3 regions of the Salicola sp. Rm-C-2C1-2 genome follow, and region 2 is predicted to be linked to each of the others. Evidence: predicted binding sites of a transcription regulator. Region 2 holds the regulator's gene; each other region holds the start of a gene.

Region 1 (7,099 bases), 400 kb from region 2:
GTGGGAGACGGACAGTTCGACCAGGTTGACGCGCTTGCCCTCGATCTCGGCCAGGTCATCCTCGTTCTTCATGACGATGCCATCGTTGCCATCGGAGAAGTCGCCCACCAGCAGCGCGGTGGAGTCCACGCCGCCGGATGCCGGGATGGTGAGCGCGTCCATGTTGGTCATGGTACAGCCGTCGAAACGCCCGGAGGTGTACTGGTTGATGGACTCGATGTAGTCGTTGATCTGCACGACGTCGATCTCGATGTCGTACTTGTCCGCCCACTTGTCGACGATGCCCTGGGCATCGCCGTAGTCCCAGGGCATCCAGCCCACGTAGATGGACCAGCAGACACTGAACTCGTCTTTCGCAAGGGCGGTGCCGGGCAGCATGCCGGCGGCGGCAATGAAGGGGAGTGCGGTAAGCAGCTTGGATCGCATGTCGAGCCTCCTGACGGTTTACTGGGAGGAATCAGATGGCTGTCAGCCTGTATCCTCCCGGGCTTTTGTCCCGCCGTGTAACCTTCAGAAGGTCGACCGCTCTCGGACCAGACGCCACGTCGGTGTGGCCGGAACCCTAGCTGTCCATTTCAGATTGTCTTGGAACGGACCGGGCAGCACAGCGCCGCTCAGTCATCTGATTCCTGTCTGTTAGACTGCAACCACAGTGCCACCTATTGAAAAACCTTTAATGACAGTAGCCTGGGGATCTGATGCTGCCGTGGTCGGGAATCGGGTGCGCCATCTTGGTGCAGCCTAGAGGGGTGTGCCCCGGTTGGGGGCAGATTGGGCCTGAAACCTAAGGGCAACCTGGTTCCCGGCGCCGATGCTGTTGCGAGACCTCCCGGATGCGTTCCAGTGAGATGCCCTTGACGGCCTCCTGGCTGGTACGGATATGGGCGGTCATTTTCTCCGCGGCCTCACCGGGATTGTTGGCGATCAGTGCCTGCAGGATCTCGGCGTGTTCCCGGTAAGTGGCATCGATCCGGTCGGGCCGGGTGAAATCAAGTCGGCGGACGATGCGCAATCGGTCCGTTATCCGCTGGTGGATCTGTGTCATTTCGTCGTTGCCGGCTGCCGCCACCAGCTCACAGTGAAAGCTTTCATCAAGGGCGCGCACCGTGCTGCCGAAAGCTCTTTCGGAGGGGGCATCCGGGTTCCAGATGTCGTTGAGCAGCCGCAGCGCGGGCGGCGGCTTATCCAGGCGGCAGATCTTGTGCATCGCGGCCCGCTCAAGGGTGATGCGCAGGTCGTAGAGATCCTCGATCTGCTTGAAATCCAGCTGCCGTATCTGCCAGCCACTGCGGAAGAGCACGTCCACATAGCCTTCGCGTTCCAGCCGGTACAGCGCCTCGCGAACTGGCGTGCGGCTGGCCGAAAGCCGCTGCGCGATGTCGGATTCACTGAATTTGTCACCGGGAATCAGGCGGAACTCAAAGATATCCTCCTTGAGCGCCTGATAGATCCGGTCGGCCATGCTTTCGCGCTGTGTGGGGGCGCCGGATTCCGCCATTGGGGTTAACACCAGCGGTCCGGGTGGGGGTGTATGATCCGCACCGCAATCTCGCCCCGGTTGACCACAAGAGCCTTTGAAAACATGGCGTTACTCCTTTCCTTATCCCTGTTGTTCCCGGAGGGACTGGATATAGGCGCGCCAGCCCCCCAGATGCGTGATGTCCGTGGCTCCCTCGAGCCCCGCTTCCTCACAGATGAAGCTCTTGGCCCAGGTGCCGTCCGCCAGTTCGACGGTGCCGATGCCCAGTGGGTGGGGAATCAATTCCACAAAGGATCCGAAGTGCTCCGTGGGCATTGCCCATACCTCGACGTCCAGGGCGCCGCCGGTGGGGTCCCGTCGCAGCCCGGGTTTGGGCGGGGTGGTGCCGGCCAGGGCATACAGCCGGTAACAGGGGGCGGTTGCTGTGCTTTGCAGCAGCCGTGCACCGCGCCCGGTCAGCTGGTCGTTCAGTGGCATGCCGCTGAGATGGGCGCCCACCACGGTTACCTGGACCGTGCCGCCATCGGGTTCTGGTGGCGTCTCCGGTGGCCGCTCCCGTCCGGTGGCGCCGAGTGGTGTCGGGGTGTGGTTGAGCCATTGCGCGCCCAGTTCCTGAAGATCCCGGTCACGCCAGGCGCCACTGATCAGGGTGATGCCGAAAGGCAGGCCGTCTCCGCGGAACCCGGCCGGTAACGCCAGCGCGCACAGGTCAGCCAGGTTGACGAAGTTGGTGTAGCGGCCAAGGCGGGCGTTCAGGTGCACAGGGTCGGCCTCGACCGCCCTGAGGGAAGGGGTTATGGGCGCGGTCGGCACCAGCAGGGCATCGATGGCCGCCAGCTCCTGGTCCAGGGCATGGCGCAGCTCATGCTGCTGGTAGAGGCCATTGAATGCATCGGTAGCCGTGAACCCCTCCGCCCGGCGGATGATGTTCAGGACTACCGGGTTCATGGCCGCCGCATTCGCCTCCATGAAGGTGCTGATTGCAGCGTGACGCTCCGCGATCCAGGGGCCTTCATACAGGAGTGCGGCCATGGCGTAGAGCGTTGTGAAGTCCCGCTCCACCACCTCAACGCCCAGGGACCGCCACTGGCCCAGGGCCTGCTCCCATGCATCGCGCTGCTGGTCGTCGCTGTACCATTCCGGATCCCTGGGAATGGCCAGGCGTCGTATCGGCCCCGGTGCCCTCAGTGCACAGACGGGGTTGGATCCGTATTCCAGGCGGGAGCAGCCAAAGGGGTCAGTGCTCTCGCCCGCTTCCAGGCAGCTCTGGATTACGCCGGCATCAGCCGTGGTCAGGGCGAAAACCGAGACACAGTCCAGGCTCCGGCATGCCGGTACCACGCCGCGGGTGCTGATGGCACCGCGGGTTGGCTTGAGCCCAACGATGTTGTTCAGTCCCGCCGGTACACGTCCGGACCCGGCAGTGTCCGTGCCCAGGGAAAAGGGGACGGTGCCGCGGGCCACAACTGCGGCGGAGCCTGAACTCGACCCTCCCGCTATGACGGTGTCATCGAAGCTGTTGGGGACGGCGCCCCAGGGAGAGCGTGTGCCGACAAGACCGGTAGCGAACTGGTCGAGGTTGGTCTTGCCGATGAGTACGGCGCCCGCTTCCTTCAATGCCTTGACCGCTTCCGCGTTGCACTCGGGCTGATAGCCGTATTCCGGACAGGCCGCGGTGGTCTCGAAACCGAACGCGTCAATGTTGTCCTTGATCGCAAACGGCACCCCGTAGAGTGGTTGCTCCGGGGAAAGGGTCGCGATCTGGGCGGCCAGCTGTTCCCGGCTCGTCAGGCTGATCCAGGCGGGGTCACGTGGGTCCTCGGCCTCCAGGAGCGCTTCCAGAAGCGCCTGGGGTGACTGGCCATTATGGTACGCCTCCTGCCAGTCCCTGATGGTCCATCCGGTTGTTGAAGCCATGATGAGTCTCTTGGTTGCCAGCTTGTATACAAGTTGGCGTAAGCAAACGGCGTGCCATTCCTTCTGAATCCCCGAAAAAATCCTTATAGCAAAGGCTTGGATTTAATGAGCAGGTCGAAAACACTGCCTAAGAACCAGACGGTGCCCCGATATGGTGAGTTGTGCGACAAGTCGGTGCAGTCACGGGATAGGGAAATAGGCGTCCCATGGATGAGCTCGGGGACGAGCTTGTGTCACAACACCTGACCGTATAGGTATGGCCGCTGAGCCTCCTATGGGGTCAGTACCGCCGCACCGGCGAACCGTCCCTCCCTCAGGTCCTCGAGGGCCTGGTTGGCTTCGCTGAGCGGGTAGGCGTGCACCTCGGTTCGCACCGGGACTCTGGGTGCGACCTCAAGGAAGGCGCGGCCATCCTCGCGGGTGAGGTTGGCGGTTGATTTCAGGCTGCGCTCTTCCCACAGAAGGCCATAGGGAAATGAGGGGATGTCGCTCATGTGGATGCCGCCGCTGACGACGCTGGCGCCGCGGTCTACATTCCTGAGCGCACTGACCATCAGTTCACCCACCGGGGCAAAGACAAGCGCTGCGTCCAGAACGTCCGGTGGATCCTCCGTGCTCGCGCCCGCCCAGACGGCACCAAGATCGCGCGCCAGCTTCTGCGCCTGTTCATCGCCGGGTCGGGTGAATGCGTACACGGACTGGCCGTACCAGCAGGCGATCTGGCACAGGATATGGGCGGCGGCGCCAAAGCCATAGATGCCGAGCCGCTGGATGTTCTCGCCGCCTGCTAGGCGCCATGTGCGGAAGCCGATCAAGCCGGCACAGAGCAGGGGCGCAATATCCAGCGCTTCGGCTTCCGGGGGTAGAGGGTAGCAGTAGGGCGCATAGGCACGGGCGTATTCCGCGTAGCCGCCATCCAGGGTGTAGCCTGTGAACCGGGCGTGTTCGCAGAGGTTTTCCTGGCCGCGGCAGCAGTAACGGCAGGTGCCGTCAGTGTGGCCAAGCCAAGGAACACCAACCCGGTCGCCGACCCGGAGATCGGTAACGTCATTACCGGCAGCAACCACCTTTCCCACAATCTGGTGGCCAGGAATCAGTGGCAGTGAAGGGTCCGTGAGTTCGCCGTCCAGGATGTGGAGATCCGTCCGGCAGACGCCACAGGCCTCCACCCGCAGAAGTACCTGGTCCGTCTCTTCAATCTCCGGAAGGGGCACCTGATGGTGCTGAAGTGCCTGGCCCTGCTGCGCCAGCACCATGGCATTCATGGTGCTCGGGAGGCGATTGTCATGAACCATGCCTTTTTCCTCATTCAGGATGCGTCATACCTATATCCAAAGAGTGCGCCTGGGTCGGTCAATCGCGCTCAGTCGTCCATAAGCTGCATCAGCGATGGTTTTACAGGGCGGTGGGAGTCCGGAGGGGGCGTCGCCGGCGTGAGACGGCCGTCCGCCTCCAGAATCATGCAGGCCTGTTGCTCACCGTAACGCGCGGTCAGCCGTATCCGCCCTGCGTCCTCTCCCTCGCCCTTCTCCACAAGCGTCCGCACAGCGCCGGACTCAATAGCCTGGGTCAGTGTCTCCAGATCGATGTTCAGCCATTCCGCGAGCGTGGCTGCATCAATGACAGCATCACCGTTATCGATGCTTATGGAAGCGGTCTCTTGCATGGCAGGTTCCTGTTCACCTCGGCTGGGTTCGTGACTCTGGTTCATTGCCATTGGAACACAGCCTCGCGCGCGAATGCAGGGTCTCAGGGCATTGAACGCGCATTTCTACGGTTTCTCTGACCTCATGTGCTGACGTATCAACTCCGCCAGCTGCCTGGCGGGTTCCGACGGACGGCCAGGGGCGCGGTGCAGTGCAATCTCCACGGAGGGAAGCGCTGGGAGTCCGCTTTTCTCGTCCAGGGCTCTGAGCTGAGGATTGAGCATGTCCCGGGTGATCAGCACCACCGCCAGACCCGCCACAACGATGGGCATCAACCCTGTCATGGACTGGCTGGAATAGGCCAGTCGCCAGTGCCGGCCGGCAGCGCTGAGGGCGTGCTCGGCCACCTCCCGGAAGACATCAGCGCCTGGGCTGTACAGCGCCAGCGGCAGTGGATCCACCAGTGACGGTTGCTGGTGGGCGCCTACCGCCCATACAAGTGGGTCCCGTCGGATTACCTCACCTCCCGGCGAATGGGTCTGACGGGTCACCACTGCCAGATCCAGTTCCGACGCCTGGACCTGGCGGACGAGGTCAATGCTGGCACCGCAGGTCACCTGCAACTGCATGGCCGGATACATCTGATGGAAATACGCCAGCGCCGCGGTCAGCAGGAAGGCGTAATCCTCCGGAATGCCAAGACTCAGGGAACCGGAAACCCTTCGGTCCCGGAGGTCGTTCAACGTCTCGTTATTCAGGGTCAGCAGACGCCGGGCATAGCCAAGAAGGCGTTCACCTTCGTTGGTGAAGCAGATCCCGCGCCCGCTCTTTTCATGCAGGGTCACGCCCAGCGTACTTTCAAGCCGGTGCAGCTGCATGCTGACGGTGGACTGGGTATAGGCGAGCCGTTCCGCCGCGCCGGTGACGGTACCAGTATCAGCCACCGCGAGCAGGGTCTGGAGGAGGTTCAGGTCAAGCACTGGGGTGCGCATAAAGATCACAGACTTTGATCGGTCGATTCATATAAAATCGTTTTTGTGATTATTGTTCAGACTCTAACCTGACGCTGTCATCTCGTAAACGAGACGTTACAGGAGACATGAGCGTGCAGGCACTGAGACTTGAGAATCCCCAGTTTCCTGTAGGCCCTATGGCAGGGCTGTTTGCCGTTGTGCTCTGGGCTTTGGCCCCCCTTTTGATTGATCTCGCAACTATGATTCCACCGCTGAGGCTGACAGCGATTACCCTCTTGGCTGGCTCAATGGCGGCTCTGCCGATGAGCCTTGGGAAAAACTTTAAGGTTGAAATACCGCCCGGATTCTCTATGGTCATCTACGGGCTGATTCCCCTGCTCGTGCTGGGGGCTGTGGGCTCCTATCTGGTAGGGCTTGGGATGGCCCCCACAGCGGAAGGCGCGCTTATTACCTACACTTGGCCGGTGCTTTTCGTTCTGATCAATCAGTGGTTTACGCACAGAACCCTTTCCGGGCCGGTTCTCGGTGGTGCCGCTATTGCCTTTGGGGGCGCGGTTCTTTTGCTTGCACCAGACGCTCTGAATAATGGACTTTCCGGTAACATGCTGGGCTATGCTTTTGCTTTGCTCGCTGGCTGCTGCTGGGCCCTCTATTCCTGGCTTTGCCAGAATACACCAGTAACGCTGACTCCGTTCATGCCCACTATTTTAATGATCGCGGCAATGGGAGCCGCGACCATGGGCGTGGTGCTTGAGCCGGAAAACGTGGCCTTTCCCTTCAGTAGCATTGCCGCAGGTGCGGCCCTGGGGCTGGGCCCCTATGGAATTGCAATGGTGGCGTGGGATGTGGCGATCCGCAACGGGCCAACAGGTCTGGTGGGCAGCCTGGCCTACGGCGTGCCCGTGCTGGCAGCGTTTTTTCTGGTGGTATCTGGTTTCGCCGCGCCGAGCTGGCAGCTGCCGGTGGCGGCCCTGATGGTGGTTCTGGGCTCATTGCTCGCACGCCGGGGGGGCTGAGTCGCGGGATGGGACGGGCGCTTCAGCCGGTTCGGTAAATCAGACCATAACCCAGGGCCACAATGG
Region 2 (7,099 bases):
CTGCTGGTCTGGGGCGCAGTGGAGCTCGCTCTGGCACTGGGAGTAAGCGAGCTTGTAGTAGGGCTAACAGTGGTCGCCCTCGGGACCAGCCTGCCGGAACTTGCCGCCAGCATTGCCAGTGCGCGCAAAGGGCGCCACGACATGGTTATGGGCAATCTCATTGGCTCCAATCTGTTCAATCTTCTGCTGGTACTTGCGGTTCCCGCGCTGGTGGCTGGCATACCGCTCAACGGCGACGCCATCACCCGCGACTACGGTGCCATGGTAGCAGTCACGCTGCTGCTCGCCGGCCTCGCCATCGTCTATCATCGCCAGGGGCGGCTGAAGCGGGTCGGAGGTGGTATACTTCTGGCATTCTATATTGGCTATGTGGCGCTGCTCGTCATGGGTGACGCACCGGTACCAGCAGCAACACTGTCAGCACTCTGAGGAGAACCATGGCGCCTTCGGACGCACTTACGGAATCGGCACGACGCACCATCACTCTCGAGCGTGACGCCATCGATGCACTCCTGCCCCGCATTGATGACCAGTTCAGCCGGGCCTGCGAACTGATCCTTCAGTGCACTGGCCGGGTGGTGGTTACCGGCATGGGTAAGTCCGGCCACATCGGTACCAAGATCGCCGCTACCCTGGCCAGCACCGGCACCCCTGCATTCTTCGTACACCCGGGGGAAGCCAGCCACGGCGATCTGGGCATGATCACCGGTGAAGACGTCGTAATCGCCATCTCCAATTCCGGCAGTACTGGCGAGTTGGTAACTATACTGCCACTGATCAAACGTAAGGGCGCCTCACTGATCAGCATGACCGGCAAGACCGACTCCCAGCTCGCCCGCCAGGCCCACGCCAACCTGAATATTGCGATAACACAGGAAGCGTGCCCGATGAACCTGGCCCCCACCTCATCCACCACGGTCACACTTGTGATGGGTGATGCGCTGGCAGTAGCTCTGCTCGAGGCGCGCGGTTTCGGGGCCGAGGATTTCGCCTTCTACCATCCGGGCGGCACACTTGGACGGCGCCTGTTGCTGAAGGTTTCGGATCTGATGCATACCGGCGATGCCCTGCCCCGCGTAACGCGGCAAACCCCCCTCGGCGAAGCACTGCTGGAGGTTTCCCGCAAGGGACTGGGCATGACTGCGGTGGTGGATGACAGTGAGCGGGTTATCGGTATCTTTACCGACGGTGACCTGCGCCGGACCCTGGACCAGGGCGTGGACATCCATGCCACACCCATCGGCGATGTCATGACCAGCCACTGCCGGACTGTAGGCGACAACATCCTGGCAGCCGAAGCCCTCAAGGTTATGGAGGACAGCAAGATCAACGGCCTGCTCGTGACCGGTGACAGCCAGCAATTGGTGGGCGCCCTGAATATGCACGACCTGCTTCGCGCGGGTGTGGTCTAGGAGATCCGGTTATGGCGACACCCCTGAGTGAGCGCGGTGCGGCGGTCCGGCTTCTGGCGATGGATGTGGATGGGGTTCTCACCGACGGCAGCCTCTACTTCGCCGCCAGCGGCGATGAACTCAAGGCGTTCAGCATCCTCGACGGCCAGGGCCTGCGCCTTCTCCAGAAGCAGGGCATCATTACCGCCTTCATTACGGGGCGCAGCTCACCACTGACGGAAAACCGCGCCCGCAATCTTGATATTGACTACCTGATTCAGGGGCGAACGGACAAACTGACCGCCCTGCGAGAGCTCGCCGAGCGCACATCGGTCCCGGTTGAGGCAATGGCCTATGTGGGCGATGACCTGCCGGATCTGGCTGCCATCGAAACAGCGGGCGTTGGGATCAGCGTCCCCAATGGCTGCACGGCGGTACGTGCGTCAGCGGATTGGTGCACCACCACACCGGGGGGCCTGGGAGCCATACGGGAGGTCTCTGAATGGCTGCTCGAGTGCCGTGGTGCTCTGGCGCAGCTGATCGATGGGTATCGTTCACCATGACAAACCTGATCCACCTGGTGCCATCCTGGATCCGCGACCGTTCCATTGCCTTATGGGGCATTGTCGGCGCTGTTCTGCTGGGTTTTGCTCTGCTGATCTTTCAGGAGGATGACCCGATCCGCGATACGACTGCCACGGATCTGCGAGGACCCGAAAAACCGGATGGTTTCGTGATCAACGCGACGTTCCGTTCTTTCGATACCAGAGGAAAGCTCAAATCCCGCATCCAGACGCGCCGCGCCGAGCAGTTCCAGGCAGAAAACCGGGTAACCATGGAACATCCCCGCGCCATGTTGATGGCCCGCAATGGTGGTGCCCCCTGGTACGTACGCGCCCGGGCCGGTCTGTATCAGCGCGATGCCGCCAAGCTGACGCTTAAGAGAGACGTCCGGGCCCGCCACAGCCGCACCAAAAGCGGCGATGTTCTCATCCTCAGTGAACGTATGACGCTGGATAACAACCAGCGGATTGTGCAGACTGACGCACCAGTGACGCTGATCGACCGCAACAGCCTGACTCATGCAGTGGGCATGACAGGCTGGATCGACGACCGTGCGGTCAGCCTAGAGAATGACGTCCGCAGCCGGTACTTCAACCGCTGATCCACAGGGGAGGCAGCCTGCTCATGAGCAGAACGGTACGCGCCCGGCAATACTGGCCATTAATCGCAGGCTTTCTCATGGTAGCCACGGCCCTGCCTGTGTACGCTTTCAATCTGGATTCCAACAATCCCATCAAAGTGGAATCCGACAATGCCCGACTGGACGACCAGAAGGGGACTGCCACCTACACTGGCAGTGTCCGGGTAACCCAGGGGAAAGCCGTTCTTACAGCAGAAAGGGTTGTGCTTCACCGGGGTGACGGCCAGAGCCTCAACCGCATGAAGGCGACTGGCGAGCCCGCCACCTATGAGCAGCCGGAAAGCCCGCAGGGCCCGGCCATCTACGCCGAAGGCGAGACCATTATCTACCGGGCCGCTGCAGAACGCATCACTTTCGAGCACAAAGCCCTGATCCGACAAAGGGGGGATACCTTCCAGGGTAACCGGATCGTATACGATGTAGCCGAGCGCGTGGTCACCGCCTCCAGCGCGTCGGATGATGACAGCGACCGCGTTGAAATGACCATCCAGCCCGGCCGCAACAGCGGCAACAACAACAGCAGCAGCGACTGAAGACACCATGGCGACATTGGAAGCCCTGAATCTGGCCAAGAGCTATCGCCGCCACCCGGTGGTGATGGACGTCTCCCTCAGCATCCAGAGCGGTCAGATCGCAGGACTGCTTGGACCCAATGGCGCCGGCAAGACCACCTGTTTCTACATGATCGTGGGCCTGGTCCCCCATGACCGGGGCCGTATCCGCATCCACGAGCGCGACATCACCCATCTGCCCATGCATGGGCGCGCACGCGCCGGCGTCGGCTATCTTCCGCAGGAAGCCTCGGTGTTCCGTCGGCTGACCGTGGCGGAAAACCTGATGGCGATCCTGCAGACCCGCAAGGAGCTTACGAAAGCGCAACGCGTGGAGCGCATGGAATCGCTGCTGCGGGATTTCCACATCAGCCACATCCGCAACAGCCTGGGCATGAGTCTGTCCGGTGGCGAGCGCCGACGCGCCGAGATTGCCCGGGCGCTGGCCGTGGAGCCGGCTTTCATCCTGCTCGATGAACCCTTCGCCGGTGTGGACCCGATCTCCGTCAGCGAGATCAAACAGATTGTACGCCAGGTGCGCGACCGCGGCATCGGCGTACTGATTACCGACCATAACGTGCGCGAGACGCTCGACATTTGCGAAACCGCCTATATCGTAAGCGAGGGTCACATTATCGCCTCGGGCACCGCCGAGGACATCCTCGCCAACCAACAGGTCAAGGAAGTCTATCTGGGCAACGAATTCCGCCTGTAATGCGTTCGCTCTGCAACCGTTGTCGCCCTGCCCGATTCGCCTGTACACTCGATTGAAAAGACGTAAGCAAAATCCCTGCCGGTCCTCCCGGGGACCGATGAGGCTTTGTTAATGCTGGACAATCGGGAACGGGAAAGCAGTCGATGGTCATGAAAGCGTCCCTGCAGCTGAAGATGGGCCAACAGCTCACCATGACGCCCCAGCTGCAGCAGGCAATACGGTTACTCCAGCTCTCCACACTCGATCTGCAGCAGGAAATCCAGCAGCAGCTGGAATCCAACCCCATGCTCGAAACTGCCGAGGAAGCCGAGACGGAGGCCGATGGCAGCGCTGAAGCCACCGACAACACCGACAGCAGTAACGGCGACAATGAAGAGGGCTCGGAGTCGCGCAACTCGGATGAGGCCGGCGATGCCAGCAGCGGCGAAGCCGAAAGCTGGGATAACGAAAACTGGCAGGACAACAGCGAAATCCCGGATAGCCTGCCCGTCGACACGGCCTGGGACGATGTCTATCAGACCGCACCCGCCACGCCAGCCGCCTCGCGCCCCGAGGATGAAGGCGGCGAAACCGACTTCGAAAGCCGCAACAGCCGCGGCGAAACCCTGCAGGATCACCTGCTCTGGCAACTCAACCTGACGCCCATGTCCGAGCGCGACCGGGTCATCGCCCATGCGCTTGTGGACGCCATTGACGACGCAGGTTATCTGACCCAGAGCCTGGAGGAGATCCACCAGGGGCTCAGTGCTTCTGATGACGACGACCCGCTGGAGATGGATGAGGTCGAAGCGGTCCTGCACCGGCTACAGCATTTCGACCCGCCCGGAGTGGCAGCAAAGGATCTGCGCGACTGTCTGCTGATCCAGCTCAATCAACTGCCAGCGGACACCCCCTGGCTCAAGCAGGCGCGCCTGGTGATCAGCCACTACATCCAGCTGCTCGGCAGCCGCGATTACCGCCAGCTCATGCGCCGCAGCCGGCTCAGCGAGGCCCAGCTCAAGGAAGTCCTGGGCCTGATCCAGAGCCTGACCCCCCGCCCGGGCGATGCCATTGGCGAGGACGAGACGGAATACGTGGTGCCGGATGTCATCGTTTCCCGCCAACAGGGGCGTTGGAAAATCGAACTTAACCCGGAGATTGCCCCGCGTCTACAGGTGAACAGCCTCTATGCCTCGCTCATCCGCCAGTCCGATAGCAGCAAGGACAACACCTACCTGCGTGATCAGCTTCAGGAGGCCAAGTGGTTCATCAAGAGTCTTCAGAGCCGTAATGAAACCCTGTTGAAAGTAGCCTCCCAGATCGTCGATCATCAGCAAAGGTTCTTTGAAGAAGGCGAGGAAGCGATGCAACCGCTGATCCTCTCCGAAATCGCCCAGGCTGTGGACATGCATGAGTCCACCATCTCCCGCGTGACGACCCAGAAATACATGCATACCCCCAGGGGCATTTACGAACTGAAGTATTTCTTTTCCAGCCATGTGAGCACGGACGAAGGCGGCGAATGCTCGTCCACCGCCATCCGCGCCATGATCCGCAAGCTCATTAACGAAGAGGAAAGCCGCAAACCACTGAGCGATAACCGCATAGCGACTATACTCAGTGACCAGGGCATTAATGTGGCACGCCGGACGGTAGCCAAATACCGCGAGGCGATGCACATACCGCCTTCGAACGAGCGCAAACGTCTCGTCTAGAGGGCATTACGCCTGTATGATGGCCACCTTCCGGTGGCCAGGGCCGAACCGGAAACAGGAGCGGATTATGCAACTCAACATCTCAGGTCACCACATCGAGCTGACAGAAGCCCTCAAGGACTATGTCCACAGCAAGATGGAAAAACTTGAACGGCATACAGACCAGATCAGCAACACACAGGTGACGCTGTCGGTGGTCAAACAACGACAGACCGCCGAGGCCACGCTCCACGTAACCGGTGGTGACATCAACGCCAAGGCCCAGCACGACGATATGTACGCGGCGATCGATCAGCTTGTGGACAAGCTCGACCGGCAAATTCTCAAACACAAGGAAAAGCAGGTGGAACGCCAGCACGGTGCCGCCACCCGCTGATCCCAAGCGGTGTCCATGGTCCATTCATCACTGTCCATTGAGTCCATCCTCGCCCCGGAACTGGCCCTCTGCGGCGTTCCGGGGACGAGCAAGAAACGCATCCTCGAGACCATTGCCGAAAGAGTGGCCCAGCACTATCCGGAGCTTGAAGAGAACCAGATTTTCAATAACCTGGTAGCACGGGAGCGTCTCGGCAGCACCGGTATCGGACAGGGCATTGCCATTCCGCATTGCCGGCTGGAAGACTGCAAGCGCGTGGTGGGCGCCCTAGTGACGCTGGATGCCCCCATCAACTTCGATGCTATCGACAGTGAGCCGGTGGACATCCTTTTTGTGCTGCTGGTGCCGCAGAACGCCACCAGCGAGCACCTGGAGCTGCTCAGCCAGCTGGCGGAGAAGTTCAATGACCGTAGCTTGTGCCGGCGCTTGCGCCAGTGTCAGGACTCGGGCGAGCTGTACGACCTGATTGTCGCCAGCGAAAAGGCATCCCAGTAACGGCGACCCATCCAGTCACCGGGAGATCGGCCTGTGAAAGTAACCATCGTGAGCGGGCGCTCAGGCTCCGGCAAAAGCACCGCCCTGCATGTTCTGGAGGATCTTGGCTATTACTGCATCGACAACCTGCCCATCGGGCTGCTTCAGCCGCTAACGCGCAAGGCGCTTGAATCCGGCGAGCAGCAGCGCGACATCGCGGTCAGCATTGACGCGCGTAACCTCTCCGCAGATATTGCTGATTTCGAAAATCTCTACTGTCAGCTCCAGCACCCGGAACTGAGGGTTGAGATCATCTACCTGGATGCGGCGGACAGCATCCTGCTGAAGCGCTTCCATCAAACGCGGCGTAAACATCCCCTGAGCACCTCAGCCCGCTCCCTTTCCGAGGCCATACAGGATGAAAAAGCCCTGCTGGAGCCAATTGCTCGGCTGGCCGACCTGCATATCGACACCACTGAGCGCTCCATGTACGAGCTGCGCGACATGGTTCGTGAGCGCGTCGTTGGCCGTGATGAACAGCAGATGGCGCTGCTCATTCAATCCTTCGGGTACAAGCACGGAGTTCCCATCGACTCGGACTTTGTCTTCGATGTGCGCTGCCTGCCCAACCCCTTCTGGGACGAGTCCCTGCGCGGCTACACGGGACTGGACGCGCCTATCCGCGACTACCTGA
Region 3 (7,099 bases), 510 kb from region 2:
TGCGCGCATTCGCGGTGAAATCGATGGGGCTCAGGAAGGGGGCGGCGGGTATATCGTCGGCCAGGACGAGGTTGCCCACGCGGAATGTCAGTGTCTCGCCGGGACGGAAGCGGAATTCTCCGGCTTCGTCGGTGGTCCCGGACTGGCTGCGCGTTTCATAATGGATATTCTCAATCCCCTGAGTAAAAAGGGTGCCTGTGCGCAGACCGTCATTACCACCACCGTCACTATCACTGCAGCCGGTAAGCGTCAGCAGGCTCAGCGCGGTGAAAGATATACCTGCTTTCCATCCTGTGTATCGCGGGGTCTGATGGGTCATTGGTCGTCCGTAGGCCCTGAGTGGTACGTTTCGCCATTGTAGGAAGCTGGTGCCACTTCTGATCTGACACAGGTCGCAGATTGGGAATACCCTTGCATTGCGGCGCATGACCCCCATAATCGGCGCCGTTCATTCGATAAGAGATCCCTATGAGCTACGCACTGGATATTTGTGGACTGCGCAAGACCTTCCCCGGTGGCCTTGATGCCCTGAAAGGGATCGACCTGCAGGTCGAAACGGGCGATTTCTTTGCGCTTCTGGGCCCGAATGGAGCCGGCAAATCCACCACACTGGGCGTGCTTGCCTCACTGGTGCGCAAGACAGCGGGCCAGGTCCAGGTGTTTGATGCTGACCTGGATAGCGATCCCGCGCGGCTCAAGACCTGGCTAGGGTTTGTGCCTCAGGAGTTCAACTTCAATCAGTTCGAGAAAGTGGGTGACATCGTGCGCACCCAGGCGGGCTACTACGGCATGCCACCGGGCCGGGCTGCCCGCAATGCTGAGCGGTATCTGCGCGAACTGGGCCTGTGGGACAAACGCGATTCCCCGGCACGTATGCTTTCTGGTGGTATGAAGCGGCGACTGCTCATTGCCCGCGCGCTGGTGCACGAGCCGCGGGTGCTGATCCTGGACGAACCCACCGCAGGCGTGGACATTGAATTGCGGCGCTCCATGTGGAGCTTCCTGGAGCGGATCAACCGTGAGGGGGTCACCATCATTCTCACCACCCATTATCTGGAGGAAGCGGAAGCGCTGTGCCGCAATATTGCCATCATCGATGGCGGGCGTATTCTCCAGAACACGTCCAAACAGGCGCTTCTGCAGCAGCTGAGCCTGGAGCATTTCATTCTTGATATCGGCAATGATCCGGGGACGGTGCCACAGCTCGAGGGCTATTACTGTTTCCGCAATGACGAGGGCGCTCTGGTCGTTGAGGTGGAACGCGAAGACGGGCTGAATGATGTTTTCCGTCAGCTTGGCGAGCAGGGCTGGGAGGTCACCAGCATGCGTAATCGTTCCAACCGTCTGGAGGAGCTTTTCATGAGTCTGGTGGGCCGCTCGCTGCCGGAGTCGCAAGAGGAGGCAAGCGCATGACGGCGTACCAGATCTGGATTGCGTTCATGACCATCGTGGTGCGCGAAGTGCGGCGTTTTACGCGCATCTGGCCGCAGACGCTGCTGCCGCCGGCAGTGACCATGACCCTGTATTTCGTGATTTTCGGCAACCTGATCGGCAGCCGCATTGGCCCCATGGAAGGCTATGACTACATGGAGTTCATTGTTCCGGGCCTGATCATGATGGCGGTGATAACCAGCTCCTACGCCAACGTGGTGTCGTCGTTCTTCAGCATGAAGTTCCAGCGCAGCATTGAGGAGTTGCTGGTCTCGCCCACGCCCAACTGGGTGATCCTGACCGGCTACGTGGCCGGTGGCATGGCTCGCGGGTTGATTGTGGGGTTTGTGGTCATGCTGGTATCTCTGACTTTCACTACTCTGGAGTTCTACAGCCCGGTGCTGGTTATCTCAACGGCATTGCTTACGTCCCTGGTGTTCTCTCTGGGTGGGTTCATCAATGCCATGTTTGCCACCAAGTTTGATGACATCTCGATTGTGCCGACGTTTGTGCTGACGCCGCTGACCTATCTGGGAGGCGTTTTCTATTCCATCAACCTTCTGGATCCGCTCTGGCAGGCGTTTTCCATGGCCAATCCCATCCTCTACATGGTCAATGCCTTCCGCTACGGGGTGTTGGGCGCCTCGGATGTGGGGCCGGTTTGGGCGATTGCCATGCTAGTAGTGTTCTCCGTGGTACTGTTCACGCTAAGCTTGCGCCTGCTTAACCAGGGCAAGGGCATTCGCAGCTGAGGAGCGGGACTATGCATCTGGACAATGGGCCGCTGGGCCGCACCAGCGATTACCCTGAGCGTTACGATCCGTCGCTTCTTTACCCGGTTCCCCGGGCGGATGCACGGCACTCGCTGGGTCTGGCGGACGGCTGGCCGTGGCACGGCGAAGATCGCTGGCAGGCCTGGGAACTCAGCTGGCTGCGGCCGGATGGTGTCCCACGGGTGGCGACGGCGGAGTTCCGCGTACCGGCGCATTCACCGAACCTGGTCGAGTCCAAGTCGCTCAAGCTGTATCTGAACTCGCTCAACGGGACGCCGTTCGAAAACGCGGATCTGGTACGCGCGACGGTTGAGCAGGATCTTTCCGGGGCTGCCTGTGCCGATGTCTCCGTGGTTCTGGCGGATGTGGATGCGCAAGCGTCGGTAGTGGCGAGGCCGGAAGGAGCTCACCTGATCGATGATGTGGAAGGCGTGATCATGCCCGGCGCGCAACCGCTGGCGTCGCTGCGTTCGCTGGAAGGCGATGTGGTCACGGAGACGCTGTGTAGCCACCTGCTGCGCAGTCTCTGCCCGGTGACGGGTCAGCCGGACTGGGCGACGCTTATGGTGCATTACACCGGTGCTCGCCTGAGGCCGGAAGCACTGCTTGGGTACATCATCGGCTATCGTGATGCCCGGGGTTTTCACGAAGCCTGCGTGGAGCGCATATTCATGGATCTGGAAAAGGCGTTGAACCCGGAGCGGCTCAGTGTGGGGGCTTTCTACACCCGCCGCGGCGGGCTCGACATCAATCCTTGGCGCTCGACCCATCAGGGCGATGCCCCGCCTCTTAGGCTGTTGCGCCAGTAGGCACTAATCGTCACGCAGGCGCCGGGCCGCCCGGTCGAGTGCCTGGATGATGTGGTCGCGTTCGCGCTCGTTGACTTTCTCGGAGTCCAGGTACATCGCGAAGCCATCGCCTTCATGCTCCAGGAAGCTGCGCTGATCGCCCACATCCTGGCGGAAATCGATAACCTGGTAGATGGGGACTGGTCGGGCGAAGCCCTTCACCGTGATTTCGCCCTTATCCCGGCACAGGATCTGATCCTTGATGAGTGAGAAGGTTTCGTAGGAAACCAGGATTTCGCCCGGATCCGTCAGCTCTTCCAATCGGCTCGCGAGGTTCACCTCCTTGCCGATGATGGTGTAGTCCATCCGGTTGTCCGCCCCGAAGTTACCTACCGTGCAGAAGCCGGTACTGATGCCCATGCGGATCTCAAGCGGCGTGCGGATGCCCTGGCTCTTCCACTTCTGGCGCAGTACCGTCATGTGTTTGCGCATCTCGATGGCCATGGAGACACAGGCTTGGGTGTCTTGTCTGGCGCCCTGGCTGGTAGGGTCACCGAAGAAGATCATGATGCTGTCGCCAACAAACTTGTCGATGGTCCCGCCATACCGCAGCGCGATCTGTGACATCTCGGTGAAGTAGGTGTTGAGCAGTTCGGTGAGCGCCTCCGGTTCCATCTCTTCCGACAGTTCCGTGAAGCCGCGGATGTCAGAAAAAAACACCGCCAGTTTCTTGCGCTGTGTTTCCAGCCGAACATCCCGCTCGCCGGTGAAGATGGACTGCCAGACCTGGGGCGAGAGGTACTTGGCAAGCTTGTGGGACAGGGCGATGGATTGTTCTCTCTGGTACTGGATCTGGGACTTGGCCGCCACCAGCGCACGGGCCTGGAGATAGGTGTAGAAGGCCATGACGCAGACGTAGAAGGCGGTAACCGCACCACTCACCACCGTCAGGGCAGGCGGCGCCCAAGGCTCAAAACTGCTGCCGGCAACCGGGATTGATATCAGCACACCCGCTGCCATCGCCGAGACATTCAGGGCCCAGGCCCTCAATCCCCCGACGATGATGGCGCTGAAGCTGATCATCAGAAGAAACATCAGCGACGGCATCACGCTGAATTCAATGTGCACCGTGAGTGACCCGATCAGGAAGCTGTCGAGCAGAAGAATGCGTTCACGGATTTGCGGCGTGCGTTTGGTGAATAAGGCGCGGGAAATGAAGTACAGGACATGGGGCCAGATCAGCGCCAGCGGCACCAGCCAGATCAGGTGATCCTCAAAATGATCCAGAAAAACCCCGGTGGCGATAATGGCAGCCCCGGCCATATAACCCAAAACCCGCGCATGGTAGTCCGGCATGGGCGGAATGGCACTGGGCTTGTGTTTGGGGTCAATCGCGGTGAGACCCGAGGGCATGAGGGATACGTTCATCATCGTTCAACGATCGCGTGCATATTGGAAAACGGTACCAGCAAAGTTACAGCCTCACAATTGACCCCGGAGACAGGGGGTCCGGCACTGGCACAGGTTTGCCGCATCGCCCCCGGTATGGTTGCCAGGGCGGCGTTAATGCCTGAATACAAAGGAGTGTAGCAGTTTGGCACTGCTATTGCTTATCAACAGGCAAAGCCCGATTACCCGGCAAAAAGGGGCCAGTCATGACCACGATCAGCTTTGACAATGCATTAGGCATTCACGATGACGCACTCCGGCTGCGCTCTCAGCGCTCCGAAGTGCTGGCGAACAATCTCGCCAACGCCGATACACCCGGTTACAAGGCGCGGGATGTCGATTTCCAGGCTGCCCTGCAGCAGGCGCAGGGTCAGCAGGAGGGCATGACAATGGCAGCCTCGGACGCGGCCCATATGTCAGCCGATGGTGCTGGTGGTGGCAGCCCGGAACTGATGTATCGCAACCCTATTCAGCCGTCGATTGACGGCAACACCGTGGATACCCAGACGGAGATGTCCAAGTACATGCGCAACTCCATGGAGTTCCAGGCCAGTTTCCAGTTCCTGAACAGCAGCATCAAGGGACTTAAAGACGCACTCGCGGGGCAGTAAACCATGTCACTTAATCAGGTTTTTGATATCGCGGGTTCAGCTATGTCGGCCCAGTCCATCCGGCTGAACACCACCTCCAGCAACCTGGCCAATGCCGAGACGGCCAGTTCCAGTACTGGTGAGGTCTATCGTGCGCGCAAACCGGTTTTCTCCGCGATCCAGGCCGACATGATGGGCCAGCAGGGTAGCGGTGTGAGCGAGGCGGGCTTCTCTGGCAATGAGCTGCAGTCGGCCGGGGTCAAGGTGGATGGCATCGTAGAGAGCGATGTGGGTCTGGAGCAGCGTTATCAGCCGGAGCATCCCAAAGCGGATGATAACGGCTATGTGTATTACCCGAACGTCAGTGTGGTGGAGGAGATGGCCGATATGATGTCGGCATCCCGCTCCTTTCAGACCAATGTTGAGGTGATGAATACGGCCAAGAGCATGATGCAGCGCGTCATGACGCTGGGTCAGGGCCAGTAAACGGGAACGGGAGTAGCGACGATGGACGGCGTTAACAGTTCAGCCAACTCGGCTTCCGACATTCTCAAGGAGTATCGGAACCAGGGCGATAAGAGCGAAGGTGGCAAAAAAGCCTCCGATATGGGACGTAATGAGTTCCTGGATCTCATGATGACCCAGATGCAGAACCAGAATCCGCTGGATCCGAAGAAAAATGAGGATTTCGTGGCCCAGCTGGCCCAGTTCTCGTCACTGGAGGAGATGGAGAGCCTGAACACCTCTGTTGAGGATGCCATGGGCCAGTTCCGCTCGACGCAGGCGCTGCAGGCCTCCGCCATGGTGGGGCAGCAGGTTCAGGTGGAGGGCAACGTTGCCAATCTTGGCCCTGAAGGTCAGGTGAAAGGGGCGGTGGAGGTGCCGTCGGCCACCTCGAACCTGCGGGTATCGGTTTATAACCCCTCCGGCGAACTGGTTCGCCAGATGGATATGGGGCAGCAGGGCAGCGGCACGGTGGATTTCAGTTGGGATGGCGAGAATGGTAACGGCGACCTGATGGAGCCGGGCGATTACCGCGTTCAAGCGCAAGCCCAGTACGACGGCGAGACCCAGGAGCTGGCCACCCGGCTCAATGCGAACGTGGACAGCGTCAACCTGGAGAATGGGGGCGTGACGCTGAACCTGGCAGGACGCGGCTCGGTGCCGCTTGACCAGGTCAAACAGATCAACTGATAACAAGTAGTGGGCGAGGTTTACCATGGCGTTCAATATCGCACTCAGCGGACTCAATGCGGCCCAGACGGATCTGGATGTGAAAGGCAACAACATCGCCAACGCCAGCACCACGGGCTTCAAGCGCTCGCGGGCGGAATTCGGTGATCTCTACAGTTCCGGCCTGCAGAATCTGGGCGATACGTCCGCGGGTGATGGGGTGAGCGTTCAGAACACTCGGCAGCTGTTCCAACAGGGCAATCTAACCGCCACCAACAATGGCCTGGATATGGCGATCGATGGTGAAGGGTTTTTCGTTCTTGATGGTGCCAATGGTGAACGCCAATTCTCGCGCGCTGGTCAGTTCGGTGTGGATGAGCAGGGGTTTGTTACCAATAATCAGGGTGCTCGGGTACAGGGTTTTCAGGCGACCGAGGATGGTGAGGTTGGTGACGTTCGTGGTGATCTCGAAGTAAACACTGAGAATCTGGCGCCCAAATCCACCACCAATGTTGCGGCGAATCTGAACCTGGACTCACGCGAAAACGTCCTAAGAGTTGATCAGACGTTGATCGAAGCCAATGGCGATCAGATTGACGAGCTGGAATCGGGATCGATTGGCAACGTTGGGTTTGATCAAACTGATTGGACAGTTACAGACCCAGAGGGCAACAATTCAACCTTTTCAACCGTTGATAACAGCTCCGCTGCTAATATTGCCGCGAGCTTTGCCAGTGAGTCGGGCGTGAGTGCGACTGCCAACTCTCAGGCCACTCTTTCCAATCTGAACAACCAGGATGCTGGGGATACGCTTAAGCTGACTCTGTCCGACGGTGGCGGTAGTTTTAATTACAATATTGACGGAAGTTCAAGTCTTCAGGATATTGCTGATGAC

What was found. The regulator sigma-54, encoded in region 2, starts transcription at its own class of promoters, with help from an activator protein. The targets are predictions, from matches to a motif close to TGGCACNNNNNTTGCTNT.
Region 1: the regulator sigma-54 is predicted to act here: its motif matches at 3,437-3,454, upstream of atzF (allophanate hydrolase).
Region 3: the regulator sigma-54 is predicted to act here: its motif matches at 4,588-4,605, upstream of flgB (flagellar basal body rod protein FlgB).

Annotation. Positions count from the first base shown of each region.
Region 1 is NZ_JBEFNF010000001.1:633,651-640,749, forward strand. Features, by position in the region: gene AAF659_RS02915 (putative urea ABC transporter substrate-binding protein) at 1-426, opposite strand, end outside; guanidine-I (ykkC/yxkD leader) riboswitch at 479-577, opposite strand; gene AAF659_RS02920 (GntR family transcriptional regulator) at 785-1,498, opposite strand; gene atzF (allophanate hydrolase) at 1,601-3,397, opposite strand; gene AAF659_RS02930 (zinc-dependent alcohol dehydrogenase family protein) at 3,670-4,692, opposite strand; gene AAF659_RS02935 (DUF6522 family protein) at 4,761-5,063, opposite strand; gene AAF659_RS02940 (LysR substrate-binding domain-containing protein) at 5,169-6,035, opposite strand; gene AAF659_RS02945 (DMT family transporter) at 6,149-7,033, shown strand; gene AAF659_RS02950 (hypothetical protein) at 7,056-7,099, opposite strand, start outside.
Region 2 is NZ_JBEFNF010000001.1:237,875-244,973, reverse strand. Features, by position in the region: gene AAF659_RS01105 (calcium/sodium antiporter) at 1-429, shown strand, start outside; gene AAF659_RS01100 (KpsF/GutQ family sugar-phosphate isomerase) at 438-1,412, shown strand; gene AAF659_RS01095 (KdsC family phosphatase) at 1,424-1,954, shown strand; gene lptC (LPS export ABC transporter periplasmic protein LptC) at 1,951-2,556, shown strand; gene lptA (lipopolysaccharide transport periplasmic protein LptA) at 2,580-3,128, shown strand; gene lptB (LPS export ABC transporter ATP-binding protein) at 3,136-3,861, shown strand; gene AAF659_RS01075 (RNA polymerase factor sigma-54) at 4,011-5,555, shown strand; gene hpf (ribosome hibernation-promoting factor, HPF/YfiA family) at 5,623-5,931, shown strand; gene ptsN (PTS IIA-like nitrogen regulatory protein PtsN) at 5,947-6,426, shown strand; gene rapZ (RNase adapter RapZ) at 6,460-7,099, shown strand, end outside.
Region 3 is NZ_JBEFNF010000001.1:744,309-751,407, forward strand. Features, by position in the region: gene AAF659_RS03450 (hypothetical protein) at 1-319, opposite strand, end outside; gene AAF659_RS03455 (ABC transporter ATP-binding protein) at 469-1,413, shown strand; gene AAF659_RS03460 (ABC transporter permease) at 1,410-2,183, shown strand; gene queF (NADPH-dependent 7-cyano-7-deazaguanine reductase QueF) at 2,195-3,013, shown strand; gene AAF659_RS03470 (adenylate/guanylate cyclase domain-containing protein) at 3,017-4,423, opposite strand; gene flgB (flagellar basal body rod protein FlgB) at 4,648-5,052, shown strand; gene flgC (flagellar basal body rod protein FlgC) at 5,056-5,517, shown strand; gene AAF659_RS03485 (flagellar hook assembly protein FlgD) at 5,539-6,225, shown strand; gene AAF659_RS03490 (flagellar hook-basal body complex protein) at 6,251-7,099, shown strand, end outside.